2 linked regions of the Acuticoccus sp. I52.16.1 genome follow. The protein of the gene in region 1 binds, or shares a complex with, the protein of each later gene. Links are inferred from orthologs where the notes say so. Each region holds a gene or a part of one and is shown in the gene's direction. Other genes may lie near its edges. The genes, in order: pal and tolB.

The links.
Region 2: the proteins of pal (region 1) and tolB are in contact, whole or in part, in a crystal structure (PDB 2HQS), measured with the Escherichia coli proteins. The link is inferred for Acuticoccus sp. I52.16.1 from one-to-one orthologs.

What each region holds. Positions count from the first base shown.
Region 1 is NZ_CP094828.1:2,027,711-2,042,665, forward strand. Bases 8,851-11,781 are described here. They hold pal (peptidoglycan-associated lipoprotein Pal), read left to right. Parts: upstream 8,851-10,061; coding sequence 10,062-10,502; downstream 10,503-11,781. Other genes in these bases: MRB58_RS09105 (ABC transporter permease), read left to right, coding at 8,860-9,837; MRB58_RS09115 (tetratricopeptide repeat protein), read left to right, coding at 10,563-11,468; tilS (tRNA lysidine(34) synthetase TilS), read left to right, coding at 11,465-11,781. Also shown: metH (methionine synthase), read left to right, coding at 1-2,585; MRB58_RS09075 (LysE family translocator), read right to left, coding at 2,814-3,437; MRB58_RS09080 (isopenicillin N synthase family oxygenase), read left to right, coding at 3,589-4,428; MRB58_RS09085 (BMP family protein), read left to right, coding at 4,537-5,544; MRB58_RS09090 (ABC transporter ATP-binding protein), read left to right, coding at 5,558-7,114; MRB58_RS09095 (ABC transporter permease), read left to right, coding at 7,111-8,214; MRB58_RS09100 (VOC family protein), read left to right, coding at 8,389-8,814; more of tilS, read left to right, coding at 11,782-12,685; ATP-dependent zinc metalloprotease FtsH, read left to right, coding at 12,823-14,748; MRB58_RS09130 (mismatch-specific DNA-glycosylase), read left to right, coding at 14,898-14,955. UniProt on the Escherichia coli protein: Part of the Tol-Pal system, which plays a role in outer membrane invagination during cell division and is important for maintaining outer membrane integrity. The Tol-Pal system is also required for polar localization of chemoreceptors clusters.
Region 2 is NZ_CP094828.1:2,913,025-2,928,027, forward strand. What follows is about bases 1,107-4,085. They hold tolB (Tol-Pal system beta propeller repeat protein TolB), read left to right. Parts: upstream 1,107-1,925; coding sequence 1,926-3,245; downstream 3,246-4,085. Other genes in these bases: MRB58_RS13190 (hypothetical protein), read left to right, coding at 1,107-1,813; MRB58_RS13200 (SURF1 family protein), read right to left, coding at 3,383-4,085. Also shown: protein TolQ, read left to right, coding at 1-303; MRB58_RS13185 (ExbD/TolR family protein), read left to right, coding at 322-762; more of MRB58_RS13190, read left to right, coding at 764-1,106; more of MRB58_RS13200, read right to left, coding at 4,086-4,123; MRB58_RS13205 (cytochrome c oxidase subunit 3), read right to left, coding at 4,136-5,002; MRB58_RS13210 (cytochrome c oxidase assembly protein), read right to left, coding at 5,304-5,849; MRB58_RS13215 (hypothetical protein), read right to left, coding at 5,846-6,025; MRB58_RS13220 (heme o synthase), read right to left, coding at 6,022-6,942; ctaD (cytochrome c oxidase subunit I), read right to left, coding at 7,236-8,831; coxB (cytochrome c oxidase subunit II), read right to left, coding at 8,964-9,830; MRB58_RS13235 (invasion associated locus B family protein), read left to right, coding at 10,194-10,784; MRB58_RS24975 (invasion associated locus B family protein), read left to right, coding at 10,901-11,986; MRB58_RS13245 (MarR family winged helix-turn-helix transcriptional regulator), read right to left, coding at 12,201-12,689; 23S rRNA (guanosine(2251)-2'-O)-methyltransferase RlmB, read right to left, coding at 13,013-13,732; MRB58_RS13260 (LysR family transcriptional regulator), read right to left, coding at 13,982-14,893. UniProt on the Escherichia coli protein: Part of the Tol-Pal system, which plays a role in outer membrane invagination during cell division and is important for maintaining outer membrane integrity.

The sequences.
Region 1 (14,955 bases):
GCTCGGCCCGCTTCCGCAAGCTGATCAAGGAAGGCGACTACGCCACCGCGCTCGACGTCGCCCGCGACCAGGTCGAGAACGGCGCCCAGATCATCGACGTCAACATGGACGAGGGGCTGCTCGACTCGAAAGAGGCGATGGCGGTCTTCATGCGCCTGATCGCCTCCGAACCGGACATCGCGCGCGTGCCGGTGATGGTGGATTCGTCCAAGTGGGAGGTCATCGAGGAGGGGCTGCGCAACGTCCAGGGCAAGGCGATCGTCAACTCGATCTCGCTCAAGGAAGGCGAAGCGCAGTTCCTGGAGCAGGCCGAGCTGGTCCGCCGCTACGGTGCCGCCGCGGTCGTCATGGCGTTCGACGAGACCGGCCAGGCCGACACCTACCAGCGCAAGATCGAGATCTGCGAGCGCGCCTACAAGCTCCTGACCAAACACGGCTTTCCGCCGGAAGACATCATCTTCGACCCGAACATCTTCGCGGTGGCGACGGGCATCGAGGAGCACAACAACTACGGCAACGACTTCATCAACGCGACGCGTTGGATCTCCGAGAATCTGCCGCACGCCCACATCTCGGGCGGCGTCTCCAACCTCTCGTTCTCGTTCCGCGGCAACGAGCAGGTGCGCGAGGCGATGCACTCGGTGTTCCTGTACCACGCCATCAAGGTCGGCATGGACATGGGCATCGTGAACGCCGGCCAGCTCGCGGTGTACGACGACCTCGACACCGAGCTGCGCGAGCTGTGCGAGGACGTGGTGCTGAACCGGCGCGACGACGCCACCGAGCGCATGCTGGAGGCGGCCGAACGCTGGAAGGGCGGCGCCGGAGCGGCCCGCGTGAAGGACCTCACCTGGCGCGAGGCCCCGGTCGAGGAACGGCTCAGCCACGCGCTGGTGCACGGCATCACCGAGTGGATCGAGGCCGACACCGAGGAGGCCCGGCAGAAGGCCGAGAAGCCGCTGCACGTCATCGAAGGCCCGCTGATGGCCGGCATGAACGTCGTCGGCGACCTCTTCGGCTCGGGCAAGATGTTCCTGCCGCAGGTGGTGAAGTCCGCCCGCGTGATGAAGCAGGCCGTCGCCTACCTGATGCCGTACATGGAGGCCGAGAAGGCGGGCCAGCGCCAGACCGCCGGCAAGATCCTGCTCGCCACCGTGAAGGGCGACGTGCACGACATCGGCAAGAACATCGTCGGCGTCGTGTTGCAGTGCAACAACTTCGACGTGATCGACCTCGGCGTGATGGTCCCCTCCGCCAAGATCCTGGAGACCGCCAAGCAAGAGAACGTCGACATCATCGGCCTGTCGGGCCTCATCACCCCGTCGCTCGACGAGATGGTGTCGGTCGCCGGCGAGATGCAGCGCAGCGGGTTCGACGTGCCGCTCCTGATCGGCGGGGCCACCACCTCGAAGATCCACACCGCGGTGAAGATCAACCCGAACTACTCCGCCGGCCAGACCGTCTACGTCACCGACGCGTCGCGGGCGGTGGGCGTATGCTCGCGGCTGATGGGAGACCGGGCGACCTACGCGACCGAGATCCGCACCGACTACGAAAAGACCGCCGAGCGCTACCTCAAGGGTCAGGGCGAGAAGAAGCGCACGCCGATCGCCGAGGCGCGCCGCAACGCCTTCCGGATCGACTGGTCGGCCTACACGCCGCCGGTGCCGGTCGAGACCGGGCTCAAGAACATCGAAGTGCCGATCCAGACGCTGGTGTCCTACATCGACTGGACGCCGTTCTTCTCGGCCTGGGAGATGAAGGGCATCTACCCGGCGATCCTGAACGACGAGCGCTTCGGCGAGCAGGCGACCAAGCTGTTCGACGACGCGCAGAAGATGCTCGCCGACATCGTCTCGAACAAATGGCTGAAGGCGAAGGGCGTCGTCGGCGTCTGGGGCGCGCAGGCGGACGGGGACGACATCGTCATCTCCGACGGCGGGCGCGAGGTCGGCCGCTTCCATACCCTGCGCCAGCAGATGCCGAAGTCGGACGGGCGCGCCAACGTCGCCCTGTCGGACTTCATCGCACCGGTGGGCGGACCGGCCGACTATCTCGGCGGGTTCACGGTGACCGCGGGCGTCGGCGAGGACGACATCGTCGCCCGCTTCGTCCAGAAGGGCGACGACTACGGCAAAATCCTCTTCCAGTCGCTCGCCGACCGGCTCGCCGAGGCCTTCGCCGAGTACGCCCACATGCGCATGCGCCGCACGATCTGGGGTTACGCGGCCGACGAGACGCTGACACCGCAGGAAATGATCGCCGAGGCCTACCGCGGCATCCGCCCTGCGCCGGGCTACCCCGCCCAGCCCGACCACACCGAGAAGGAGACGCTGTTCCGTCTCCTCGAAGCCGAGGCGCGCACCGGCGTGACGCTGACGGAGAGCTTCGCCATGTGGCCGGCCTCGTCGGTCAGCGGCATCTACTTCTCGCATCCGGACAGCTTCTATTTCGGTGTCGGCAAGATCGAGAAGGATCAGATCGAGGACTACGCGAGACGCAAGGGTTGGGACATCGACACCTGCGAACGGTGGCTCGCGCCGATCCTCAACTACGTCCCAGGTGCCGTGAAAGCGGCGGCCTGAGGCACGCGCGGTGGGACGGTCCGCCACGGTCCACCGCGCGACTTGTTCGAGCCGGCGAAAGCGGCTCAAGCGGCCGGGAGGCTCCCTCCCGGTTCGTGACCGGATCCCCGGTGCCGTCCTCGCGACGGCCTGAGGTGCGCGCGGTGGGACGGTCCGCCACGGTCCACCGCGCGATCCGACCAGCCGCCTCGCGGGCCACCCGCGGGGCGGCTTTTCGTCGCCCGGCTGTCAGGAGAGGCGTGCGGTCAGCACCTTGAGGCTGGCGAGGCCGAAGCCGGCGGCGAACACCCCCTCGAACCCGCGGCGGGCGCGAACATAGGCCCGCGTCATCGCCGGCACCGAGAAGAGCGTCGCGTACGTGGTGTTGACGAGGACGCTCTGCACGGTCAGCGCGGCGATCACCACCGCGAACTCGCCGGGCGTGGCGTCCCGCGGCACACCCATCGAGTAGATCGAGCCGATGAAGAAGATCGCCTTGGGGTTGGTGAGGTGCAAGGCCAGTCCCTTGCGGTAGACGGCGCCCGGCCCGCCGCTCATCGCGCGCGGGTGCAGCGCCCCGGCCGACAGCGCGGCGCGGGCCGACTTGACGGCCAGGACGGCGAGATAGGCCGCGCCGGCATAGCGCACGATCTCGAACACCCAGCCGTGCGCGGCCATCAGCGCGGCGAGGCCGAAGGCCGCCGCCAGCGACCAGATCAGTGATCCGGTCGAGATCCCGGCCGCCAGCGTCAGCCCCGCCCGGCGGCCGCGCGCCATCGCGGTCCCGGCGATGGCGAGCGTCGCCGGGCCGGGGCTCGCCATCGCGAGGAGCGCCGCCAGCAGGATGAGGGGCAGGTGGAGATGATCGCTCATGGGAACCTCGGCTGTCCGGCCTCCGGCGCGACCCGCCCGCAGACGCGGGGGGTGCGCCCGCACGCGGCGGGGGGTGCGCCCGCGGCCCGCATTGAAACCGCGCGAGGCGGCGCGATACTGTCCCCACTTCGCCGGCCTGTCGAGGGATGCCATGTTCGCCATCAAAGCCGTCAGCTACACCGACCCCGAGGCGCCGGCGCAGTTCGCCCGCTCGCTGCACGAGACCGGTTTCGCCGTCCTGAAGGATCACCCGATCACCCCCGACCGGATCGACCGCGCCTACGCCCAGTGGGGCGAGTTCTTCGCCGAGGAGACGAAGTTCGGCTTCAAGGTGCAGCCGCCGTCGCCGGAGGGATATTTCCCCTTCCGGTCGGAGAACGCCAAGGGATCCAAGGCGAAGGACCTCAAGGAGTTCTTCCAGGTCTATCCCAAGACCCCGCTGCCGGGCTCGGTCGAGCCCGTGACCCGTGCCCTCTACGACGACCTCTTCGGCCTCGGCGTCACGCTGCTGGAGTGGATCGAGACCAACACCCCGGCGGACGTGCGCGCGACCTTCGCCGAGCCGTTGCCCGACATGCTGCGCGGGTCGGACAACTCGATGTTCCGCATCCTGCACTATCCGGCGCAGGCCGGTGAGCCGCCCGAGCCCGGCGCCACCCGTGCCGCCGCCCACGAGGACATCAACCTCATCACCCTGCTGCTCGCCGGCTCCGCGCCCGGCCTGCAGGCACAGGACCGCACCGGCGAGTGGCACGAGGTGCCGTGCGATTCCGGCATGATCGCAGTCAACATCGGCGACATGCTGCAACTCGCCTCGGGCGGCTACTATCCGTCCACCACGCACCGTGTGATCAATCCGGAGGGGGGCGCAGGCGGCGCGCGGTTCTCGATGCCGATGTTCATCCACCCCCGCTCCGAGGTGCCTTTGAGCCCGGAGAAGACCGCCGGCGCCTACCTGATGGAGCGCCTGAAGGAGATCGGCCTCGCCTGAGCCCGGCCGGGCGGCGGGACGAACTCGTATCGTGGCCCTGGCCGGCGACTTGCTAGCCAAGCGGCCGGATCCGGCACTAGTGTCGAGAACAAGCAACTGGAGGGTTCAATGCTCAAGGCCGTTCTGGCCGGCGTCGCCGGTGCCGTCTTCGCCGTCTCCGTCCCCGCGACCGGGCACGCGCAGGACTTCAAGCCCGCCGTGGTGTTCGACATGGGCGGCAAGTTCGACAAGTCGTTCAACGAAGGCGTCTGGAACGGCGTCAAGCGCTTCATGGACGAGACCGGCGTCGAGGTGATGGAGTTCGAGGTCACCAACGAGACGCAGCGCGAGCAGGCGATCACCCGCATGGCCCAGCGCGGCGCGGACCTGGTGCTCGGCGTCGGCTTCGCGCAGGCCGACGCGATCGACAAGGTCGCCCAGGAATATCCCGACACCGAGTTCGCGATCATCGACGTCTACTGGCTCGACCAGCCGAACCTGCGCCAATACCGCTTCGAGGAGCACGAGGGGTCCTACCTCGCCGGCGTCGCCGCGGCGATGGCCTCCGAAAGCGGCACGGTCGGCTTCGTCGGCGGGATGGACGTGCCGCTGATCCGCAAGTTCGCCTGCGGATACGTGCAGGGCGTGATGGACACCAAGCCCGAAGCGACGGTGCTGCAGAACATGACCGGCACCACCCCCTCGGCCTGGAACGACCCGTCCAAGGGTGCCGAGCTGGCGCAGAGCCAGATCGACCGTGGGGCCGACGTCGTCTACCACGCCGCCGGCGGCACCGGCCTCGGCGTGATCCGCGCCACGGCGGACGCGGGCAAGCTCGCCATCGGCGTCGACTCCAATCAGGAGGACGTGGCGCCCGGCCAGGTGCTGACCTCGATGCTCAAGCGCGTCGACAATGCCGCATACGACACGCTGATGGACGCCATGAACGACGAGTTCACCCCCGGCATCGTCTCGCTGGGTCTGCAGGAGGAGGGCGTCGGCCTCGTCGAGAACGAGAAGAACGCCGCGCTCCTGACGCCGGAGATCCGCGAGGCGGTCGAGGCGGCGAAGGCCGGCATCATCTCGGGCGAGATCGAGGTGCACAACTACGAGGACGATCAGGGGTGCCCGGTCTGAGACCCGCGCACTCATGACCACCGGCGAAGCGCCGGCCATCGCGCTGGCCGGCATTTCGAAGCGCTTCGGCGCGGTCCAGGCGAACGACGACGTCTCGCTGACCGTCCGCGCCGGCTCCATCCATGGGATCATCGGCGAGAACGGGGCGGGCAAATCCACCCTGGTGTCGATCCTCTCGGGCCACTACCACGCCGATTCGGGCACGATCCGGCTCTTCGGCGAGGAGGTGAAGCTCGCCTCCAGCGCCGACGCGATCGCGCAGGGCATCGGCATGGTGCATCAGCACTTCATGCTGGTGCCGAACTTCACGGTCCTCGAAAACCTGATGCTCCAGACCGCGAAGGCGCCCTTTCTCAAGGCGAGCCGGGCGGAGGTGCGGGAGCGGCTGAAGGAGATCGAAGCGACCTACGGCCTGTCGGTCGATCCCGACGCGGTGGTCGAGCGGCTGCCTGTGGGGTTGCAGCAGCGTGTCGAGATCATCAAGGCGTTGCTGGCGGGCGGGCGCATCCTCATCCTCGACGAGCCGACCGGCGTGCTGACCCCGGACGAGACCGACCGCCTGTTCGACAGCCTGGCGACGCTCAAGGCCAAGGGCGTCACCATCCTCCTCATCACCCACAAGCTGCGCGAGATCATGGCTGCGACGGACGATGTCTCGGTCATGCGGCGCGGCCGGATGGTGGCCGAGCGGCGCACCGAGGACACGAATCGCGAGGAGCTGGCCGAGTTGATGGTCGGCCGCGCGGTGGCGACGGTCCGCAACCAGGGCACGCGCCCGGCCGGCGCCCCGGTGCTGATCGCGCAGGGGCTGACGGTTCGCGACGAGGCCGGCGTGACGCGCCTCGACGGCGTCTCCTTCGCGTTGCATGCGGGCGAGATCGTCGGCGTCGCGGGGGTCGCCGGCAACGGACAGTCGGAGCTGCTGGGCGTGCTGGCGGGGTTGGTCGAGCCGGCGGGCGGCACCTTCACCGTCGGCGGGCGGTCGGTCGGTCCCGGCTCGCCGGCGGATCCGAGCGAGATCCGCGCCCTCGGCGTCGCCCACGTGCCGGAGGACCGACGCCGCGAAGGCCTGGTGCTGCCGTTCGACATGAGCGAGAATTCGGTATTGGGATACCTCGACGAGGCACGCGCCCGCCGACGCTGGCTTCTCGAGACGCGCCGGATGCGCGCCCGCTGTCAGGCGCTGATGGACCGCTTCGACGTGCGTCCCGCCGACCCGCGCCTCGCCGCCGCCGGCTTCTCCGGCGGCAACCAGCAGAAGCTCGTCATCGCCCGCGAACACGGTGCCGCACCTCGCGTGCTGCTGGTCGGCCAGCCGACGCGGGGGGTCGACATCGGCGCCATCGAGTTCATCCACCGCGAGCTGCTGGCGCTCAGGGACGCGGGCTGCGCGATCCTCCTCGTCTCGGTCGAGCTCGACGAGATTCTGGCGCTCTCCGACCGGGTCATCGGCATGAACGGCGGGCGCATCGTCGGCACCGTGGCGGCGGCCGATGCCGACCGGCGCAACGTCGGTCTGATGATGGCGGGCATCGCCGGCTCGGCGGGCGCGCTGGAGGCCAGCGCGTGAGAGGCCCGCTCCCCGCCTGGGCGGACGTCTTCGTCATCCCGCTGCTCAACGTGGCGCTCGCCTTCGTCGTGGCGGGGCTGGTGGTGGCGCTGATCGGCGAGAATCCGGTCGAGGCGCTGGACGTCATGATCCAGGGCGCCTTCGTCTATCCCGGCAGCCTGGGCTACACGCTCTACTACGCCACCAACTTCGTCTTCACCGGGCTGGCGGTGGCGGTCGCCTTCCATGCCAGGCTGTTCAACATCGGCGGCGAGGGGCAGGCGGCGATGGGCGGGCTCGGCGCGGTCCTCGTGTGCCTGGCGCTCGACCCCTACCTGCCGGGCGTGATGGTGATCCCGGCGGCGATCCTGGGCGCGGCCTTGTTCGGCGGGGCGTGGGCGTTCCTGCCGGGGTTGCTGCAGGCGACCCGCGGCAGCCACGTCGTCATCACCACGATCATGTTCAACTTCATCGCCGCCGGCATCCTGGTGTGGCTCCTCACCGGCCCGCTGATCCGCCCCGGCCAGTCGACCCCGCAGACGCGCAACATCGCGCCCGACGCCACCATCCCGCAGTTCCACGAACTGGCGCGCGCGCTGGGCTTCGAGGCGTCCTCCTCGCCGCTCAATCTGTCGATCCTCCTGGCCCTGGCGGCGGCGGCGGGCGTGTGGGTGCTGATCTGGCGCACGCCGTTCGGCTTCCGCCTGCGCACGCTCGGCGAATCGGAGCCGGCGGCGCGCTATTCCGGCGTCTCGGTGCCGCGGATGGTGATCGTGACGATGGTCGTCTCCGGCGCCCTGGCCGGGCTGATGGCGACCAACGCGGTGCTGGGGGCACAGGAGAAGCTCGTCAACAACTATACCGCCGGGTTCGGCTTCACCGGCATCGCCGTGGCGCTGATGGGGCGCGCGCATCCGGTCGGCATCGTCATGGCGAGCCTCCTCTTCGGGGCGCTCTACCAGGGCGGCACGGAGCTCTCGTTCACCTACCAGACCCTGGACCGCAATGTCGTGCTGGTGCTGCAGGGCTTCATCATCCTCTTCTCCGGCGCGCTGGCGCACATGCTGGACGGGCCGCTGTCGCGCCTCTTCGCGCCGCGCACACGGCTGGCGCCGTCATGAGGCGGGCCTTGCACCGCCGCGCCCGCGGGTGCACCGTCGCGCCGTCAGAAATGGTGAGGGCGTGGCTTGGTTGGCGCGCCCCCCGCGCAGCGCGGGTCCAGGCCTTGCCGCGGCATGAGCCCCTTGACCCGACCCCGCCGCATGGTGCGCCGGGGAACGGGAAAGGACGTCTCGATGCAACACCAGATCTCCGTGATCACCCTCGGCGTGGACGACCTCGCCACCGCCAGCCGCTTCTACCAGGACGGTTTCGGCTGGGAGCCGGTCTTCCAGAACGAGGAGATCGTCTTCTACCAGATGAACGGCGTCATCCTGGGCACCTTCCTCGCCGCGTCGCTGGCGGCCGACATGAACCAGCCGGCGCCCTTCCAGAGGCCGGGTGCCTTCGCGCTGGCGCACAACGTGACCTCGGCGGACGGGGTGCAGCCGGTGATGGACGCGCTGCTGGCGGCGGGCGGCACCCTCTTGCGCGCAGCCGATGCGCCGCCGCACGGCGGCCTTCGCGGCTACGTGGCGGACCCGGACGGACACGCCTGGGAGATCGCCTGGCAGCCCATGGTGAAGATCGCCGCGGACGGGCGGGTCAGCTTCGAGTTCTGACCGGGCCGGCCGCGTCGCCGGCCCCGCCCGCATGGAGGGCCCGGCATGGCGGCTGAAATGTGGCTCGACGCCATGCAGATCCTGGCGAGCACCTTGCGGCTCGCCACGCCGCTGATCCTGTGCGCGATGGCCGGCATGTTCTCCGAGCGTGCCGGCATCGTCGACATCGGCCTCGAGGGCAAGCTCCTGATGGGGGCCTTCGCGGCCGCCGCCGTGACGAGCCTCACCGGGACCCCGTGGGCCGGGCTCGGCGCGGCCATCGCCGCCGCGGTCGCGCTGGCGCTGGTACACGGCTTCGCCTGCATCACCCACCGGGGCGACCACATCGTCTCCGGTGTCGCCATCAACATCCTCGCCTCGGGGCTGACGGTGGTGATCGGCATCGCGCTCTTCACCCAGGGCGGACAGACGCCGCCGCTGTCGCGTGACGAGCGCTTCGGCCCCATCACCCTGCCGTTCGAGGCCGGTGTGGCGGATGTCCCATGGTTCGGCCCGTTCTATTCGGAACTGCTGTCGGGCCACAATCTCCTGGTCTACGCCGCGCTGCTGGCGGTCCCGTTGGCCTCGCTGGTCCTGTTCTCGACGAGCTTCGGCCTGCGCCTGCGGGCCGTCGGCGAGGCGCCCGAGGCGGTCGATAGCGCGGGCTACTCGGTCGCCTGGCTGCGCTACCGGGCGATCATCATCACCGGCGTCCTGTGCGGCATCGCCGGGGCGTACCTGTCGACCGCGCACGGCGGCGGGTTCGTGCGCGAGATGAGCGCGGGCAAAGGCTACATCGCCCTGGCGGCCCTCATATTCGGCAAATGGCGCCCGCTGCCGACCCTGCTGGCGTGCCTGCTGTTCGGCGTGCTGGAAAGCTCCGCGGCGCGGCTGTCGGGGGTGTCCGTCCCGCTGGTCGGGCAAATTCCGATCGAGGTCATCCTCATCGCGCCTTATGTGCTGACCGTCGTTCTGCTGGCCGGATTCTTCGGCCGGGCGATCCCGCCGCGTGCGCTCGGCGTGCCGTATCTCAAGGAGCGGTGAGGCCGGCGCGGCGTCCGCGGGCCGGTCGTGCACAATCACGCAGATTGGCCCTTGAAGAGCGCGCGCGGCCGTGTGAAGAGCGTCGCCAACGTACCCGGCCAAACGAAAGCAAGCTGTTTTGCCAATGGTGCGTTAACCGTGGCTTGCTAATCCACAATCGAAATTTATGCGTCGGAGTCGCGTGAATGACTGAGTTCCGAACGAGGCGTTGGGTGACGCGGGGTATGACCGCCGCCCTCGTGGCAGTGGCGTTGGCCGGGTGCGCCCAAAAGCCGACGAACACCGGCGGCGCGGGTGCCGCCACGCCCGGCTCGCCGCAAGACTTTGCGGTCAACGTGGGCGACCGCGTGTTCTTCACCGTCGACTCGTCGGAGATCAACCCGACGGCGGCCGGCGTGCTGGACCGCCAGGCGACCTGGTTGCAGAAGTACTCGCAATACCAGATCACCATCGAAGGCCACGCCGACGAGCGCGGCACGCGCGAGTACAACATCGCGCTGTCCGCCCGCCGGGCCGAGGCCGCTCGCCGCTACCTCGCCGGCCGCGGCATCAATGCCGGCCGCATGCGGACCCTGTCCTTCGGCAAGGAACGCCCGGTCGCGGTGTGCGACAACGAGTCCTGCTGGAACCAGAACCGCCGCGCGGTCACTGTTCTGGGCGGTTAATTATGTTCCCCACGGCGTCGGCGCCCTATTTGCGGGGCTGACGTCGTGATGGAGAGTCCCATGCGCATCGTTCTGACGCTGATGATGGTCGCGTTGACCACCCCGGCGCTCTCTCTGCCGCGCTGGACCGCGGACGCCGACACCACGGTGACGGCGGTGCAGAACCGTTTTCTGCCGCGCTTCTTCGGTGACGGCGGAGAACAGCAGGAGGGCGGCGAGGCGAACTCCGAGCTGCGCATCCAGCAGCTGGAGACCCAGGTGCGGATGCTCACCGGCCAGGTCGAGCAGCTCACCTTCACCGTGCGCCGCCTGCAACAGCTGATCGAGGCCGGCGGCGCCGGTCAGACCAGCGGCGCCATCGGCACCGACCAGCGCGGCGCCGTGCAGCCCGGCGCCGGCGCGCCTCCGCGCTCCCTCGGCCAGGTTCCGGCGCAGCCCGCCCCGTCGTCGACCGTCGGGCAGGCCGCGCCGTCCAACACCTTCGGCCAGTCGGGCACCGGCCCGGTGGACCTGTCGGCGCTCAACGGCGACCTTTCGGCGACGCCGCCGCCGGCTTCGCCCACGCCCTCCACCCGGGCCGCGCCGAGCAATCCCGAACTCGACAAGGTGCGCGACCTGCAGCACTCGGGGCGCTTCGCGATGGCCGCGGACGCCGCGCGCACGGTGCTGACCGACAATCCGAGCGGCCCCGTGGCCGGCGAAGCCCGGTTCATGCTGGGCGAGGCCCTCTTGGCGCAGCGCGACTTTCGCGCCGCCGCCAACCAGTTTCTCGAGACCTACACGACGGACCCCAACGGGGCGCGGGCGGCCGAAAGTCTCCTGAAGCTGTCGACCTCGCTCAACGGGTTGGGCGAGAGCGAGGCGGCGTGCTCCTCGCTGGAAGAGCTGTTCGGCGCCTATCCGAACGTGAGCGGCAGCCTGCGCGCCCAGGCCGAGGCCGAGCGACGCACCGCAAACTGCGCTTGATCGCGGCCGCGACCGCTCCCGAGCTCGACCTTTCGCACGTCGACGCCGTCGGCGGTGCGCTCGGCGTCGCCGTCTCCGGCGGCGGCGATTCCGTCGCTCTCGCCGTGCTCCTGTGCCGAGCGCGGCCGCAGCGCGACATCACCCTCCTCACCGTGAACCACGGCCTGCGGCCCGAGGCGGCGGACGAATGCCGCTTCGTCGCCGCCCTCGGCGCCACCCTCGGCCGCCGGGTCGAGGTGCTGACGGCGGACGGGCCGCCCGTCGGCTCGCTCCAGGCCTGGGCGCGTGAGGCCCGTTACACGGCCCTGGCCGAGGCTGCCGCCACGCTCGGCCTCGCCGCCGTCGCGACCGCCCATACGGCGGACGACCAGGCCGAGACCATGCTCCTGCGCCTCGCCCGCGGCAGCGGCCTCAAAGGCCTGGCGGCGATGCGGCCGGATACCACCCATCACGGCCTGCGCATCCTGCGCCCCCTCCTCGGCACACGGCGCGAGACGCTGCGCGTCTTCCTGCGCGAGCGCGGCATCGCGTGGCGCGAGGATCCCTCCAACGACGACACGCGCTTCGACCGGATCGCCATGCGTGCCCTCGCCCCGGAGCTGGAGCGCGCCGGGCTCTCGACCACGCGTCTCGCCGCCACGGCGACGCACCTCGCCCGCGCCAGCGACCTGGTCGACACCCTCGCCGCCGAGCTCCTCGCCCGGGCCGCGCGGCGCCGCCGCACGGGCGCCACGGTCATCGCGCCGGCGCCGTGGTTCGCAGCGCACGAGGAGGTACGGCTGCGCGCGTTCGCCGAGGCGCTTCGCAGCACCGGCGGCCTCACGCACCCGCCGCGCTTCGCCACGCTGGCCGCGGCGGATGCGGCGCTGCGTCGCGGGGAGGCGACGACGCTGGGCCGCTGCCGCGCCGTTCCGCACGGTGCGTCGCTGGCGCTGTGGCGCGAGGCACGGGGGATCGAGGCGATCGCGGTAGCTCCCGGAGGCCGCGGCGTGTTCGACGGACGCTACGCCGTCGCGCTGCGGGCGAGCGCGCCCGAAGTGCGCGTCGCGGCGGCCGGGCCCGCGGGCCGCGCGTGGGCCGCACGGGACGAGGTCGGCGCCGCGGCCGAGACGATGCCGGCGGTTTTCGTGGCCGGCGCCCTGGTCGCGTTGCCGACGCTGGGCGTGCGTCGGCGCGACTGGCCCGCAAACGCGGCGATCGTGCGGCCCTTGCGTTGAGGTGCGCTCTTTGGTCCACTGGCTTCCATAACCGCCAAGTAGTTGGCACCAGACCCCGAAGTTCCTATGTTGTTGGCAGTCTCCGAGGGGTCGCCGAGCCGCTCGCGCGCCAGTGTTGGTGCCAATCAAGGTATGTCATGAGCAACCATTTCCGCAATTTCGCCCTGTGGGTGGTGATCGCGCTGCTGCTGATCGCGTTGTTCCAGCTGTTCCAGAATCCGGGCCAGCGGACCAACACGTCGGATATCTCGTTCTCGCAATTCTTGACCGAGACCCGGCAGGGCAACGTGCGCGCCGTCACGATCCAACAGCGCGATATTACAGGAACGTACAATTCGGGCGGCCGCTTCTCGACCTACGCCCCCGAAGGCGCCAACAATTATATCGACACGCTGGACGCCCAGGGCGTCACCATCCGGGCCGAGCCGCCGAACGACGGGATCTCCATCTGGGGCATCCTGGCGACGTGGTTCCCCATGCTCCTCATCCTGGGCATCTGGCTGTTCCTGATGCGGCAGATGCAGGGCGGCGGCGCAGGCAAGGCGATGGGCTTCGGCAAGTCCAAGGCCAAGCTCCTCAACGAGGCGCACGGCCGCGTCCTGTTCGAGGACGTCGCCGGCGTCGACGAGGCGAAGGAAGACCTGCAGGAAATCGTCGACTTCCTGAAGGACCCGTCCCGCTTCCAGAAGCTCGGCGGCAAGATCCCCCGCGGCGTCCTGCTGGTCGGCCCTCCGGGCACCGGTAAGACGTTGCTCGCCCGCGCCATCGCCGGCGAGGCGAACGTGCCCTTCTTCTCCATCTCGGGCTCCGACTTCGTCGAGATGTTCGTCGGCGTCGGCGCCAGCCGCGTGCGCGACATGTTCGAGCAGGCGAAGAAGAACGCCCCCTGCATCATCTTCATCGACGAGATCGACGCCGTCGGCCGCCATCGTGGTGCGGGCCTGGGCGGCGGCAACGACGAGCGCGAGCAGACCCTCAACCAGCTCCTCGTCGAGATGGACGGCTTCGAGGCGAACGAGGGCATCATCCTCATCGCCGCCACCAACCGTCCGGACGTGCTCGACCCCGCGCTGCTGCGTCCGGGCCGGTTCGACCGCCAGATCGTCGTCCCCAATCCGGACCTCGTCGGCCGCGAGAAGATCCTGAAGGTCCACGTGCGCAAGGTGCCGCTGGCGCCGGACGTGAACCTCAAGACCCTCGCCCGCGGCACGCCGGGCTTCGCCGGTGCGGACCTCGCCAACCTCGTCAACGAGGCGGCGCTGCTGGCCGCGCGCCGCAACAAGCGCCTCGTCACCCACCAGGAGTTCGAGGACGCCAAAGACAAGGTGATGATGGGTGCCGAGCGCCGCACCCTCGTCATGACCGAGGACGAGAAGAAGCTGACCGCCTACCACGAGGCGGGCCACGCCCTCGTCGCGCTGCACATGCCGGCGTCCGATCCGATCCACAAGGCGACCATCATCCCCCGCGGCCGTGCGCTCGGCATGGTGATGCGCCTGCCGGAGCGGGACCAGATCTCGCTGACCCGCGCCAAGTGCAAGGCGGACCTCGCCGTCGCCATGGGCGGCCGCGTCGCCGAAGAGCTGATCTTCGGCCACGAGAAGGTGACCTCCGGCGCCTCGGCCGACATCAAGATGGCGACCAAGCTCTCCCGCGCGATGGCGACGCAGTTCGGCATGTCGGACGAGCTGGGGCCGCTCCTCTACTCGGAGAACGAGGACGAGGTGTTCCTCGGCCACTCCGTCGCCCGCAGCCAGAGCGTGTCGGAGAAGACGCAGGAGCTGGTCGACTCGGAGGTGAAGCGCTTCGTGAATGACGGCTACGAGACCGCGATGGCCGTCATCAAGACCAATCTCGACGATCTGCACACCGTCGCCAAGGGCCTGCTCGAGTACGAGACGCTGACCGGCGAAGAGATCCGCGACCTCATCAAGGGCAAGCCCCCGGTCCGCGAGAGCGCCGACGACGACACCCCGCCGCGGGCGTCCACCGTCCCGCCCACGGGCGCGCCCAAGCCCCGTCCGCCCGCCAACGAGGGTGGCTGGGAACCGCAGCCGTCCTGACGGCATCGCGACGACGACATCACGGCCGCCTCCCCAGGCGGCCGTTTTCGTGCAGATGCCCCGGCGACCTCGAACCGGAGCGCAGCCCGGCGCCGCGAGCTCGCCACGGCCTGCTTCTGGGCCGGCGGCCCATCTGGTAGCGTGGCGGGATGCCTGCACCTGCGCCTGCCCCTCGCTTCGGCCCACTGCCGCCGGACCATGTGCCGG
Region 2 (15,003 bases), 880 kb from region 1 along the record:
GGGCTGATGGTGCTCGCCTCGGTCGGCTCCGCGGCGCCCTTCATCGGCCTCTTCGGCACCGTCTGGGGCATCATGAGCTCGTTCCAGGCGATCGCGGCGTCCGAATCGACGAACCTCGCGGTCGTCGCGCCCGGTATCGCCGAGGCGCTGCTGGCGACCGCGCTCGGTCTTCTCGCCGCCATTCCGGCGACCATCTTCTACAACAAGCTCGCGACCGACGTGGGTCGCATCTCCTCTCAGATGGAGGGGTTCGCCGACGAGTTCCTGGCGATCCTCTCGCGGGAGATCGATGAGCGGCGTTAGGAGGCTTTTCGTATGGGGATGAGTAGCCCCACGGGTGGCCGTCGTGCCGGTCGCGGCCGGCGCCGCGCCCGCTTCCAGCCGATGGCCGAGATCAACGTCACCCCGTTCGTGGACGTGATGCTCGTGCTGTTGATCATCTTCATGGTCTCGGCGCCGCTTCTCACAGTGGGCGTGCCGATCGACCTACCGGAGAGTCAGGCCAATCCGATCGAGGGCCGCACGGACCCGATCAATATCTCCATCACCCCCGACGGCGCGATCTACGTCAACGAGGCGGAAGTGGCGATCACCCAGCTCGTCGACCGGCTGAGCCAGGAAACCGCGGGCAACTTCGAGGAGCGCATCCAGGTGCGTGGCGACGCGGCCGCGAACTATGGCATCATCATGCGCGTGATGGGTCGTCTCAACCGCGCCGGCTACAATCGTCTCGCCCTCGTCACGACCGAGGAGCCGCGCTGACATGCGCGCCGCCTTCATCGCCTCGGGCATCTTGCACCTGCTGATCCTCGCCGCGGCGATCATCACGCTGCCGTCGAGCCAGGGGTTCACGCCCCCGCCGGTCGCGGCGCTGCCGATCGAGATCATCACGATCGACGAGAAGACCGACATCACCGAAGGCAACCCCGAGGAGCAGGTCGTCGCCATGGCGCCCGCGCCCGAGACGGTGGAGAGCGAGACCGAGGCGGAGCCCGAGGCGATGCCCGGCGCCACCGACACCGAGGCGGAGACGATCGCCACCAACGATGACGCGATCGATTCGCAGGCCGAATCCTCCGCGCCCGACGAGGCCGGCGAGCCCGAGCCGCAGCCGGACGAGGCCGAGCCGGTCGACGAGGTGACGCAGGAGGCCGTGCCCGAGGTGACGCCGGAGCCGGACCCGGTCGAGACGCCGCCCGAGACCGCTGCGGCACCCGAGCCGGAGCCCGAGCCCGCCGAGCCGGAGCCGACCGAAACCGCCGCGGCCGCGCCCGAGCCGCAGCCGGAGGTCGTCGAGGCTCCCGCGCCGGCGCCCGTGCCGGAGACGGTGGTGCCGCGCTCGCGCCCGCAGCCGCCGCGCCGCACCCGCACGGCGCGCCAGGAGACGCCGCCGGAGGACACCTTCAACGCCGACCGGATCTCCTCGCTGATCAACCGCACCGCGCCGTCCGGCGGCGGCAGCGGGCGCGCGCAGGCGAGCGCCGGCACCAACGTCGGGCGCGCCGACGCGCCGCAGACCGCGACCTTTACCGACGCGCTGATGCACCGGCTGCGCGAGTGCTGGCTCCGTCCCGCCGCCGTCGGCCAGGAGGAGGAACTCGCCATCGTGGTGCAGTTCAACCTGACGCCCGACGGCAAGCTGGAACGGATCGTCGACGTTCGCGCCCGCGGCATCGGCCCGATCTTCGACGTCGCGGCCGAGGCCGCGCGCCGCGCGGTTCTGAAATGCGCGCCGTACGACTGGCTGCCCGCGGACCAGTACGACCTCTGGCGCGAGCTGCAGGTCACGTTCGACCCGCGCGAATTCGGATGACCCCCGCGGGCCACGGTGGAGAGATCCGCCGCGGCGCGGGACGAGATTATCGTCGACCGACCCACCCGGGCTGGCGAGGGATCGCCCGCTGGCCTAGGAAGGACTTATTCCAATGAAGGGTGTGCTCATGCTCTCGCGCATCAGACTGTTCCTGGCTGCACTGGCGACGATGGCCGCTTTATCGTCACCGGCGAGCGCGCTCGTCTCGATCGAGGTGACCGGCGGCGACGTGCGTCCGCTGCCGATCGCCGTCCCCTACTTCGCCAGCGCCGATCCGACGATGGGCCAGCAGATCGCCGACGTCGTGATGAACGATCTCGTCAGCTCCGGTCTCTTCGCCGGGATCGATCGCACCCAATATTCCCCGCCCACGCTGGGGGTCGAGGTGGTGCCGGCGTTCGCCAACTGGCGCGCCATCGGTGCCGAGGCGCTGGTCAGCGGCACCGTGATCCCCGAGGGAGGGCAGCTGCGCGTCGAGTTCCGCCTGTGGGACCCCCTGCAGGAGCAGCAGGTCGTCGGCCAGCAGTTCACCACGACGCCCGACAACTGGCGCCGCGTCGCCCACATCGTCGCCGACGCGATCTACGAGCGGCTGACCGGCGAAAGCGGCTACTTCGACACCCGCATCGTCTTCGTCGCCGAATCCGGGCCCAAGAACGCGCGCGTGAAGCGCCTCGCGATCATGGACCAGGACGGCTACAACCTGACCTACCTGACCGACGGCAGCACGCTGGTGCTGACCCCGCGCTTCAGCCCCGCCGGCCAATACGTCACCTACATGAGCTACGAGGGCGCGCAGCCGCAGGTCTTCCTGCTCGACGTCGAGACGGGGCGGCGGCAGCTCCTGTCGAAGGCGGCGAGCATGAGCTTCGCGCCGCGCTTCTCGCCGGACGGGTCGACGGTGGTGATGAGCATCCAGGAGGGCGGCAACTCCAACATCTTCGCGATGAGCCTGCAAGGCGGGCAGCCGCGCCGCCTGACCAACACCCCGGCGATCGACACCGCTCCGTCCTACTCTCCGGATGGCCGGCAGATCGTCTTCGAGAGCGACCGCGGCGGCAGCCAGCAGCTGTACGTCATGAATGCCGACGGGTCGGGCCAGCAGCGGATCTCCTACGGTGACGGTCGCTATTCCACGCCGGTCTGGTCGCCGAAGGGAGATCTCATCGCCTTCACCAAGCAGGCGCAGGGGCGCTTCGCGATCGGCGTCATGAACCCCGACGGCTCCGGCGAGCGCATCCTCACCTCCGGCTTCCACAACGAGGGACCGACCTGGGCGCCCAACGGCCGCGTCATCGCCTTTTTCCGCGATGCGGGCGGGCCGCAGGGCGGGCCGGGGATCTGGACGGTCAACGTCACCGGCCGCAACGAGCGGCAGCTGCGGCTGAACACGATGGCCTCGGACCCGGCCTGGTCGCCGCTGCGGCGCTAGCGAGCGCCGCCCGGTCGGCCGCGCCGGGCCGCTTCGACGATGCAGGAATGACGGGCCGCCGCGTCGATCCTCGACGGCGGCCGTTCGCACCGGCCGGGCCGTGAGCCGTGACCAGCGGCCGCGGGTGCGACCGCGGGTCAGCCGCGCGCGCGGCGGCGCCAGAGGGCGACGCCCGACACGCCCAGCAGCGCGGCGGCGAGGCCGTACCAGGTCAATGCGTAGCCCAGGTGGTTGTTGGTGAACGTGATGCGGCTCTCGCCGGCCTGTGGCAGGCCGCCGGCCGGCGTCTCCTCGGCCACGAGGTCGATCTGGTAGGGGGCGATCGGGCCGGGCGCGCCGAGCGCTTCGGCGATGGCGCCGATGTCGCGCGCGTAGAAGATGCGGGCGGCCGTGTCGGGCGCGGGGGTGATGAAGCTCGGCGGGTCGTCCCGGCGGATCAGGCCCTCGACGGTGACGGTGCCCCGCGGCGGCGCGGCGTCCGGGCGCGTCGCCGGGTCGCGCCTGTCCTCGGGGATGAAGCCGCGGTTGACGAGGACCGTCCAGCCGTCCTCGGTCACGAACGGGACGAGCACCATGTACCCGGGACCGCCGAGCGGACCGTTCGGCTCGCCGAGCGCGATCCAGAAGAAGGCCTCGACCGGGGCGAAGCTGCCGGTGAGCGCGACTCTACGGTAGCGCCAGTCGTCGATCGGGAAGGCGGCGGGTCGGCTGCCCCATTCGTCCGGCCCGGGCGCGGGGACGGCGGGGGCGGCGGGTCGCTCCGCCGCCGCGGCGATCAGCGCCTCTTTCCATTCGAGGCGCTGAAGCTGCCAGGTGCCGAGGCCGATCAGGATGACGAAGGCCCCGGCGATGGCGACCGCGAGCAGGAGGCGCCGCAAGGCGCGCTCCCCTTAGTGGACGAGTTCGCTGGCGCCCCAGACGTAGATGCACAGGAACAGGAAGAGCCACACCACGTCGACGAAGTGCCAGTACCATGCCGCCGCCTCGAACCCGAAGTGCGCGTCCTTGGTGAAGTGCCCGGCGTAGACGCGGAACAGGCACACCGCCAGGAACACCGTTCCGACGAAGACGTGGAAGCCGTGGAAGCCCGTCGCCATGAAGAACGGCCCGCCATAGAGCGACCCGGAGAACGAGAACGACGCGTGCGTGTACTCGTAGATCTGCACGGTGGAGAACAGGAGGCCCAGGAGCACGGTGCAGATGAGGCCCCACTTGAGACCCTCGCGGTCGTCCTCCAGCAGCGCGTGATGCGCCCAGGTGGCGGTGGTGCCGGAGAGCAGCAGGATCATGGTGTTGAAGAGCGGCAGGTGCCAGGGGTCGAACGTGTGGATCGACTCCGGCGGCCATTGACCCCCTGTGACATCGAGCCGGCCGTAGGTCGTCGGATCGCCGGGGAAGAGCGCAGCGTCGAAGTAGGCCCAGAACCAGGCGACGAAGAACATCACTTCGGAGGCGATGAACAGGATCATGCCGTAGCGCAGGTGCAGCTTGACCACCGGCGTGTGGTCGCCGCGGAGGGATTCCTTGGTGGTGTCCGTCCACCACAGCGCCATGGTCGCGACCACCAGGGTCGTGCCGACGGCGAAGATGCCCCAGCCGGCGAGGTTCATGCCCGCCAGCGGCAGCTCGTCGCCCGAGTGCCAGCGCATGAAGGCCACGGCGCCGAACATCATCACGAACGCGCCGAGCGAGCCCATGATCGGCCAGGGGCTGGGTTCAAGGATGTGATAGTCGTGGTGCTTCGCCGCGCCTGCCATTGTCATTCCCTCTTCGCGCGTTCCGCGCGGATCCTCTCGGGGAGACCCCGTTCGCCCTGCCGGATTTTCGCCCGGCGTGTTCTTCTCCGGACGGGGTCCGGAAGCCCGTTCGGGGCGGGCCCGCGGTCCGCCGCCGTGCTCGTGCGCGGGGCCGCGCGGCCGCCGCATCGTCTCCCCCGGAGCTTGCCGGGAGGGTGCCGCGTGACGCGGCCGAAACTCCGCCGGGGGGCCCGGCGCACATGCCGCCGGCCCGCTCCGACCCTCGTTGTCTTTGCCACGCCGCCGAGGCGACGTCGACCGTTCAGCTCGCCGTCTGCGCCTTGAAGAAGGTGTAGGACAGCGTGATCACATGCACGTTCTTGGCGTCGCGATCCTCGTCGAATTCCGGGTCGACATAGAAGACGACCGGGATGCGCCGCGTCTCGTTGGCTTCGAGCGGCTGCGCGGTGAAGCAGAAGCAGTCGATCTTGGTGAAATAGCCGCCGCCCTGGAACGGGGTGACGTTGTAGACCGACTGGCCGACCGTGTGCTCGTCCGAGAGGTTGGTGATCTCGTACTCGGCGGTCACCACCTCGCCGACCTTGACCTTCATCGTCCGCTGCACCGGCTTGAAGGTCCACGGCAGGTTGGACTGGATGTTGGCGTCGAACCGGATGGTCAGCTCGCGCTCGCCGACCTCGAGGCCGGGCACCGCCTCGACCGTGGCGATGGAGGGCGTGCCGTCGAACCCGGTGACGCGGCAGAAGAGGTCGTACAGCGGGACGGAGGCGAAGGCCGCGCCCACCATCAGCGACACGAACGCCGCGCACGCCAGCGCGATGCGGATGTGGCGCTTGTCGCCGCTCACGACGTGACCCCCGGCGTGTTGGCGGTCATCTGCAGGATGGTGATGGCGTAGAAGATCGCGACCAGCGACACGAGCACCACCGCGATCGCGACGGAGCGCTTGCGTTGCCGGCGTCGTCGCTCTGCGTCGACGTCGGCCTGGGTGCGGGGCTGGGGGGCGGCGGGTTCGGTCATCATGTCAAAAGGTCGGCGATCACCCCGTCGGCCATCAGCGCGCCGAAGAGGGCGAAGAGGTAGAGGATGGAGACGCCGAACAGACGCCCGGCGTGACGCCGCTCGTCCTGGGGCCCGGCGCGGCGCAGCAGGACCGCCCGCTGCACGAGCCAGGCGCCGAGGCCCGCCGCGACGATGGCGTAGCCGATGCCGGCATAGCCCAGCACGGTCGGCAGGAGGCCGGAGAGGGCGGTCAGCACAGCGTAGACGAGGATGTTGAGTGTCGTCGTCTCGCGGCTGGCGACGGAGGGGAGCATGGGGACGCCCGCCGCGGCGTACTCGTCCCGCTTCAGGATGGCGAGGGCCCAGAAGTGCGCCGGGGTCCACAGGAAGATGATCGTGAACATGACGATCGGCTCCAGCGAGACCGAGCCGGTGACCGCGGCCCAGCCGACGACCGGCGGCAGGGCGCCGGCCGCGCCGCCGATGACGATGTTCTGCGGCGTCCGCCGCTTCAGCCACACGGTGTAGACGACGACGTAGAAGGCGATGGTGAGCGCCAGCAGGCACGCCGCCGTCCAGTTGGAGGCGAAGGCCAGGAGGACGACCGAGCCGGAGGCGAGCACCGTGCCGAAGCCGAGCGCGGTCTCGCGGTCGATCCGGCCGGAGGGGATCGGGCGCAACGCGGTGCGGGCCATCAGGCGGTCGATGTCGGCGTCGAGGCCCATGTTGAGGGCGCCGGATGCGCCGGCGCCGAGCGCGATGGCCAGCAGCGAGACGGCGGCGAGGACCGGATGCAGGTGGCCCGGCGCCAGCAGGATGCCGGCGAAGGCGGTGAACACCACCAGCGACATGACGCGCGGCTTGAGAAGATCGACGAAGTCCCCAGGCGTTGCGCCGAGATCGACCAGACCCAGCGAATCACCGTCCCGAACTGACATTCTCGTTCCTCCGATCCATCGATCCGCCGGGAGTCCCGGCGGCCTGGAGCCCTCGCGGGCCGCATGCGGCACCTTGCGGTGCGGTCGTCTCCGTGTCCGCCGGTCGCCGTGCCGCCCGAGCCCGTGGCACGGGTGACGGCGCGGTCCGGGCGGCGGGGCCGGGTGGGCCTTGGGGATCGCGAGCGGGGCGCTCGGGATGCCCAAGGCCCGGTCGGGCCGTCGAACGGCGACGCCGCCCGGAGGCGGCGCCGCGGAAATCGGGGGCGACGGGGACCCGTCGCCCGGCTGCCGCGTCAGCGGATCTGCGGCAGCGTCTCGAACTGGTGGTAGGGCGGGGGAGAGGACAGCGTCCACTCCAGCGTGGTCGCGCCCACGCCCCAGGGATTGTCGGCCGCCTTGCGGTGGCGCAGCAGCGCGTCGACCATGGTCCAGATGAAGGCCACCATCGCGACGACGGTGATGTAGATGCCGATCGACGAGATCATGTTCCAGTTGGCGAAGGCGTCCGGATAGTCGACATAGCGACGCGGCATGCCCTGCAGGCCGAGGAAGTGCTGCGGGAAGAAGATCACGTTCACGCCGAGGAACATCAGCCAGAAGTGAATCTTGGACAGCGTCTCGTTGTACATGATGCCGAACATCTTCGGGAACCAGTAGTACCAGCCCGCGAAGATGGCGAACACGGCGCCCAGCGACAGCACGTAGTGGAAGTGCGCGACGACGTAGTAGGTGTCGTGGAAGGCGCGGTCGAGGCCGGCATTGGCGAGCTGCACGCCCGTCACGCCGCCGACGGTGAAGAGGAAGATGAAGCCGATCGCCCACAGCATCGGCGTCTTGAACTCGATCGAGCCGCCCCACATCGTCGCGATCCAGGAGAAGATCTTGATGCCGGTCGGCACCGCGATCACCAGCGTGGCGAAGGTGAAGTAGGCCTGCGTGTCCGGCGAAATGCCGATCGTGTACATGTGGTGCGCCCACACGACGAAGCCGACGACGCCGATCGCGACCATCGCGTAAGCCATGCCGAGGTAGCCGAACACCGGCTTCTGCGAGAACGTCGACACGATGTGGCTGACGATGCCGAAGCCCGGGATGATGAGGATGTACACCTCGGGGTGGCCGAAGAACCAGAAGAGGTGCGCGAAGAGGATCGGGTCGCCACCGGCCGACGGGTCGAAGAAGGCGGTGCCGAAGTTGCGGTCCGTCAGCAGCATGGTGATCGCGCCGGCGAGCACCGGGAGCGACAGCAGCAGCAGGAAGGCCGTGACCAGCTGCGCCCAGACGAAGAGCGGCATCTTGTGCATGGTCATGCCCGGGGCACGCATGTTGAGGATCGTGGTGATGAAGTTGATCGCGCCCAGGATCGACGCCGCGCCCGAGACGTGGATGGCGAAGATGCCGAAGTCCAGCGCCGGGCCGGGGGAGCCTTGCGTGGACAGCGGCGGGTAGAGCGTCCAGCCGCCGCCGAAGCCGTGGCCGCCGGGCTCGCCGGGCATGAAGAGCGACGTGATGAGCAGCAGGAAGGAGAAGAACAGGAGCCAGAAACTCATGTTGTTCATCCGCGGGAAGGCCATGTCCGGCGCGCCGATCATGATCGGCACGAAGTAGTTGCCGAACCCGCCGATCATCGCCGGCATCACCATGAAGAAGATCATGATGAGGCCGTGGCCGGTGGTGAACACGTTGTACATGTCACCGTTGGCGAAGATCTGCAGGCCGGGCTCCTGCAGCTCCATGCGCATCCCGACCGACAGCGCAAAACCCACAAAGCCCGCGAACAGCGCGAACATGAGGTACAGAATGCCGATGTCTTTGTGGTTGGTTGAGAAAAGCCAGCGCCGCCACCCCGTGGGATGGTCGTGGGCGTGGTCCGCTGCCGCGTAGGCCATCGATCCTCTCCGTTCGCGAATTCAGGGTGTCCGCCCTGATGTCTTTGTCCGAGGCAGCGCCTCAGGTGTAAATCAGTCCGTACCGGGCGCCGGGCCGTCGCGGCCGCGCCCGTCGTGCGTTCCGTGCGCCGCTCAGTCGGCGGCGAGCGCGGCGACGTTCTGGCCGGCGCCGCTCGCCTCGGCCTGCCAGCGAATCAGCTGGTCGTTGGCGGCGTCGGGGTCGTCCTTGGCCATCGCGGCCCACTCCTCGAACCGCTCCTGCGGCAGGACGTGCAGCTCGAGCGGCATAAAGGCGTGGTTGGCGCCGCACAGCTCCGAGCACTGGCCGTAGAAGACGCCCGTCGCCGTGGCGCGGAACCAGGTCTCGTTCAGGCGGCCGTTGATGGCGTCGGTCTTGAGGCCGAAGGCCGGCATCGCCACCGCGTGGTTCACGTCCGAGGACGTCGCCAGGACGTGGACGACGGTGTCGACCGGGACGACGAGCGGGTAGTCCACCGCCAACAGGCGCGGCACGTCGGAGTCGGTCAACCCGTAGGTTTCCTTGCGTTCGGCGCGCTGCTCGTCGTTCAGCATGTTGGAGATGATGGCGCCGACGTCGGCGTAGCCTTCGTCCATGAACTCGTACTGCCAGTACCAGGACTTGCCCGTGGCCTTCACCGTGAGCCCCGGCTCCGGAATCGTCGTCGCATTATAGAGCAGGCGGAAGGACGGGAAGGCGATCGCCACCAGGATGAGCACCGGGACGATGGTCCACACCACCTCGATCATGGTGTTGTGCGAGGTCGTCGACGGGACGGGGTTCGCGCGCTTGTTGAAACGCACGATCACCACGATCAGCAGCGCCAGAACGAACAGCGTGATCAGTGTGATGATGATGAGGGTGTACCCCTCGAACCAGCGGATCTGGCCCATGATGGGTGTCGCCGCTTCCTGCAGGCTCACGCCCCAGGGTACCGGCTGGGCCGCATTCGCCGCGGTGGCCGCCAGCATCAACGTCATCACTGCCGCGCCCAGCCGGCTCAGGGCGTCTCGCCCAATCGTTGCCATCGCCCTCATGTTTCCCGATCCCATCTCGCTCTCATCGATTAACGACGATGTTCCAAAACACAAATTTCGGAACGTCCTGAAACTTACCAACGCTGGGTTCACGCGTCCACCGGCCGAAGACGTTCCGGCTCGACCCCGACGCCCCCCCTTTAGACCCGTTCCAGCCGACTGACCACACCGTATCGGGCGCGCCGTGCCATTCCAACGCAGGAAGCGTCACACTTTCGCCTTGCGCCACGCACCCCGGCGTGCCGATCCTCGTGCTTGTCGACCGCCGGTTCGGCATCTTCGAATTCCAACTCGCAACGAGGGTCCATGCGCCGCGCCGCCGTCAAGCTGTCGATCGCCGCCGCGGCGGCGCTGACCGGGGTGGCCCCGGCCGGCGCCCAGCCGGTGCTGCCGCCCGCTCCCGTGATCGCCACATACGGCGCCTGGGCGCTGGAGTGCGAGCACACCGTCGGCGTTGCCGTGGACTCCTGTGCCGCGACGCAGACCGCGGCCCAGCAGGTCGGCGATCCGGACGCGGGCGGGGTGGTCCTCACCGTCCTCTTCGTGCGCGGTGAGGGCGGATCGGTGGAGGTGATGCGCGTCTTGGCGCCGCTGGGGGTGCTGCTCCCCTCCGGGCTCAGCCTGTCTGTGGACGGGGCGGAGGTGGGCGTCGCCGGGTTCGTGCGCTGCCTGCCGCCGGGCTGCATCTCGGAGGTGGCGCTGGGGGAGGGGCTGCGCGAGGCGCTGGTCGCCGGACGGACCGCCCAGTTCGCCGTCTCGCTCACGCCGCAGAGCCAAGCCGCCGTGCGCGTCTCGCTCGATGGGCTGGGTGATGCGCTGGACGCCCTCGCCACCGCCTCGGTTTCCGCGTCCGGAAACGACGGGGCCGGCGCGCCCGACCCTGACACCGACCAATGATTTGATCACCTTTGATCGCGGGGACGTGCACCCTCGCCGCGAAGCAGATACAGAGTCGCAGGAGTGCGCGCGACGGCGCTCTTATCGCCGCCGCGCGATAGCGTAGGAGAGTGAGGATGCTACCACGCCTTTGGGTCCTGGCCGCCGGTCTCGTGGCCGCGCTCGGATGCGCGCTGGTCGACGCGGCGCCCGCCGAGGCGCAGGGCCGGATCGTCGGGCGCTACGGAGACTGGCAGATCCGCTGTCAGGCCGAGGTCGGCGCCCCGTCCGAGCAGTGCGCGCTGGTACAGAACGTCCAGGCGCAGGACCGCGCCAACATCGCGCTCAGTGTCGTCTTCATCCGCACCGCCGACCAGCAGGTCCAGATCCTGCGCGTGCTGGCGCCGCTGGCGATCCTGCTGCCCCCCGGCCTCGGCCTCTCGATCGACAATGTCGAAGTGGGCGCCGCCGGGTTCGTGCGCTGCCTGGCGTCGGGTTGCGTGGCCGAAGTGCGGCTCGACGACGGCCTGATCGAGCGGTTCGAGGCCGGGACCACGGCCACCTTCTCGATCTTCCGCACGCCGGAGGAGGGGATCGGCATCCCGATCTCGCTGGAGGGCTTCGCCGATGGCTTCGCCGCGCTGGAGAACCCACCGACCGAGACGCTCGCCGACGTCGCCCCGCCGCGCGAGCCGGTCGCCACCAGCACCAGCTCGGTGTCCGGCATCGCCGACCTCGACACCCGCTTCACGCCGGACGATCGCACCGCGCTCGACCAGCTCCTCGAGGACGACCTCTTCCCCTACGTCGCCGGTGCGGCCGGGGCGGTCTTCCTGCTGATCGTCGTCGGCGGTCTGTTGCTGGTCCGTGGGCGCTCCAAGCCCAAGCCGCGCCGGAGCCGTCCGGCCGCCAAGGCCAAAGGCGGCAAGCGCGCCGCGCCGACGATCGTCGAGGACGCGGAGGACGACGCCGAGGGGGCCGACCTCGAGGACCTCGACGACGCGGAGGAGGATCTGCGCGACGAGCCGGTGGCGCCGACGCGGCAGCAGCCGCGGATGCTGGCGGCCCCGCGCCAGCCGCGAGCGCCGACCGATCCGGCGCCGACGCCGGTGCGCGAGCCGCGTCGCCTGCCGGGGAGCGAGGCCGGTGCGCAGGGCCAGCCGCCGCGCCGCACCGCCCCGCCGGGGCCGCGCCCGCAGACCCGCCCGCCGCGTTCTTCTTGAGCCGCGGCAGCTCAGGCGCGCCGCCGACCGCGGCTCGCGGGGCTGAATAACGGGGAAAAGTCTCCGCCCGGCGTCGTCGCGCGGGTCTGCGCAAGCGGCCCGCGCGCCGCCCGAGGCGTCGAACGCGCAGCAATGATGGCGGATGGTGAACGGCGCATCGCCGCATGGCGCCGGCCCCCGCACCGGCGGGGCTCGGATACCAGCGAGCGGGCGGTCAGGAGACTGTGTCGACCTCGAACGCCTCGGGGTCCTGGTCCTCGGTCTGCCAGACCTTCTTGAGGAGTTTGAGGAGCTGGCGCTGCTCGGCCGGGCTCAGCAGGCCGGCCTGCATGCGCGCCTCGAACGCCTCGACACGCTCGCGCTCGATGGTCGCGAGCTCTTCGCCCCGATGCGACAGGTGCAGCTCCACCGCGCGACGATCGTTGTCGGGCGTCGTGCGTTCGATGAGGTCCTGGTCCTGCAGCGCCTGGACCAGCTTCGTCATGTGCGCGGGCTTGAGCAGCAACGTCGACGCGAGATGACCCTGACGGATGCCGGGATTGGCCTGAATGAGGGTCAACGCCACGAGTTCCACGCTGGAGAGCCCGGCATCGCGGAAGGCCGGCTCGATCCGCCGCGCGCACCGCACCGACGCCAGGCGCAGGTTCAGCGCCAGCGAGCGGTCCAGCACCCGCGTGTCGATGACGCCGGGCCATGCGCTCACGGTGCGTGCCGTCAGTCCGCCGCCGGCGCCGCGCGCCGCCGGCACGCGTTTGCCACGATTGCGGGTCGGACGCCCATGTCGCGGTGCATTCTCATGATTCATTCCCCCACCCCTGAAAGCGTGCATCGGCAGAATACCTGGCCCATCAGTATTCGCTTTATGAAGCGATCCTCATCACCAGAGGAATACGATCCGGGGAAGTGAAAGGATGACATCAGATCCGCATCACTGATCAATATTTCAGACACGTGCCGCTAACGCGTTGATCTCGCAGCGACCGTCTCCCGAAATATCACCTTTGTGACGCCTTGCACCAGTGCCGATCACGCAACCCTCCTACGAAGTTGCGTATGTGCCGCATAAAGTGTGATCGCCGCGGCGTTGGATACGTTGAGCGAGGCGAGGGCTCCCGGGACCTCGATGGCGGCCACCGTGTCGCAGTTGGCGCGCACGCCGGGCCGCACGCCCTTGCCTTCGGCGCCGAGGACGAAGGCATAGCGCTCCGCGGCCGGCAGATCGCTCATCGACATCTCGGCCTCGCTGTCGAGCGCGACGGTGTAGAAGCCGGCCGCCTTCAGCGCGTCGACCGAGCGGGACATGTTCGTCTCCACCGCGATCGGCACCATGTCCAGCGCCCCGGAGGCGGACTTGGCGAGCACGCCGGTCTCCGACGCGCTGTGGCGTCGCGTGACGACGACGCCGTCCGCCTGGAACGCGGCCGCAGACCGCAGGATCGCACCGACATTGTGCGGATCGGTGATCTGGTCGAGGCACAGGACCAGACGCCCTTCGCCGAGCGTGGCGATATCGACCCCGTCGAGCGGCGAGACCCGCAGCGCGACCCCCTGGTGGACCGCGTCTCCGAGCAGCTTGTTGAGGCGGCGCACGTCGACGGTCTCGGCATCGATCCGGCGGGGCAGGGGCTCGAGCCGGCGCATGGCGTTGGTGGTCGCCATCATCGCGTGGACGGCGCGCCGGGGGTTGGCGAGGGCCGCGCGCACGGCATGCAGACCGAAAAGCCAATAAGGCTCAGATTCATCCATAGTTGCTTCGTGACTCGTCGTTGACATCGCGGCGCGTACAGCCTAACACGCCGCGACACATCGGAGGGGTGCCCGAGTGGCTAAAGGGGGCGGACTGTAAATCCGCTGGCTATGCCTACGTTGGTTCGAATCCAACCCCCTCCACCATCCCGCTTCCGCGATCTTCCCCAACCTGACGGAGCCCGTCTCATCGGAGCCTCACCGCGCGATTCGTGACGCCTTCGTGGCGCCGTGATGCCGCCGTGGGCGTCAAGGGTGCGCGTCGACCCGGCCGTGGGTCGCGAGGTGGTCGAGGACCAGGCGCACGCGGGCCGGCAGCGGACCGCCGGACTTCAGCCACAGCGCGTGAAACGGTTCGCGGTCGCCGATGTCGACCTCGCGCAGCAGGGGGACGAGGCGGCCGGCCGAGATGTCGTCCCGGACGGTGAACGCGGTGAGTCTCGCGAGACCGAGGCCGGCCCGCGCCATGTGCCGGATGCCCTCGCCGTCGCTCGCCGTCAGCGCCACCCGCGTGTCGAGCGGGCGGCCGCCGTCCGCGGGGTCGAACGGCCAGATTGCCTCCCGCCGCCGATAGCCGAGGCCGATGAGGTCGTGCGCGGCGAGGTCGCGCGCCGTCTCCGGCGTGCCGCGGGCCGCGAGGTAGGCGGGCGCGGCGACGACCATCCGCCCCGACGCCCCCAGTCCGCGTGCCACCAGCGCCGATGACGGCATCTCCCCGGCCCGCACGGCAATGTCCGCCTCCGCCTCGATCAGGCCGACGACCGTGTCCGTCTCGCTGACGACGATGCGCAGCGCAGGGTGCGCCGCGCGCAGCCTCCCTATCGCCGGATAGAGAATGTGATGCGCGTAGGAGGCCGAGGTGGTGACATGCACCGTACCGACCGGCCGACCGCCGCGCGCCGCCTCGTCCTCGGCCGCCTCGAGATCGGTCAGGATGCCGGCCGCGCGCAGGTGGAAGCCGCGCCCCTCGTCCGTCAGCGTCAGGCCGCGTGTGGTGCGGGCGACGAGCCGCGCACCGAGCCGGCGCTCCAGCCGCGCGACGGCCTTGGAGACGGCCGACGGCGTCAGTCCCGTGGCCCGGGCGGCGGCGGAGAAGTTTCCCTCCGCCGCGACGACCGCGAAGACCTCCAGCTCGCGCAGGCGCGACGGATCCCCCAGCATCTGTGCCTCGAATTCATAGAACTTCGGAATCTCGGCGATCTACGCATGGCGAGCCGCGGCACGCAAATAGGCTCGCGACAGCGGCGCTCTCCCGCCGACACCCGCCAACA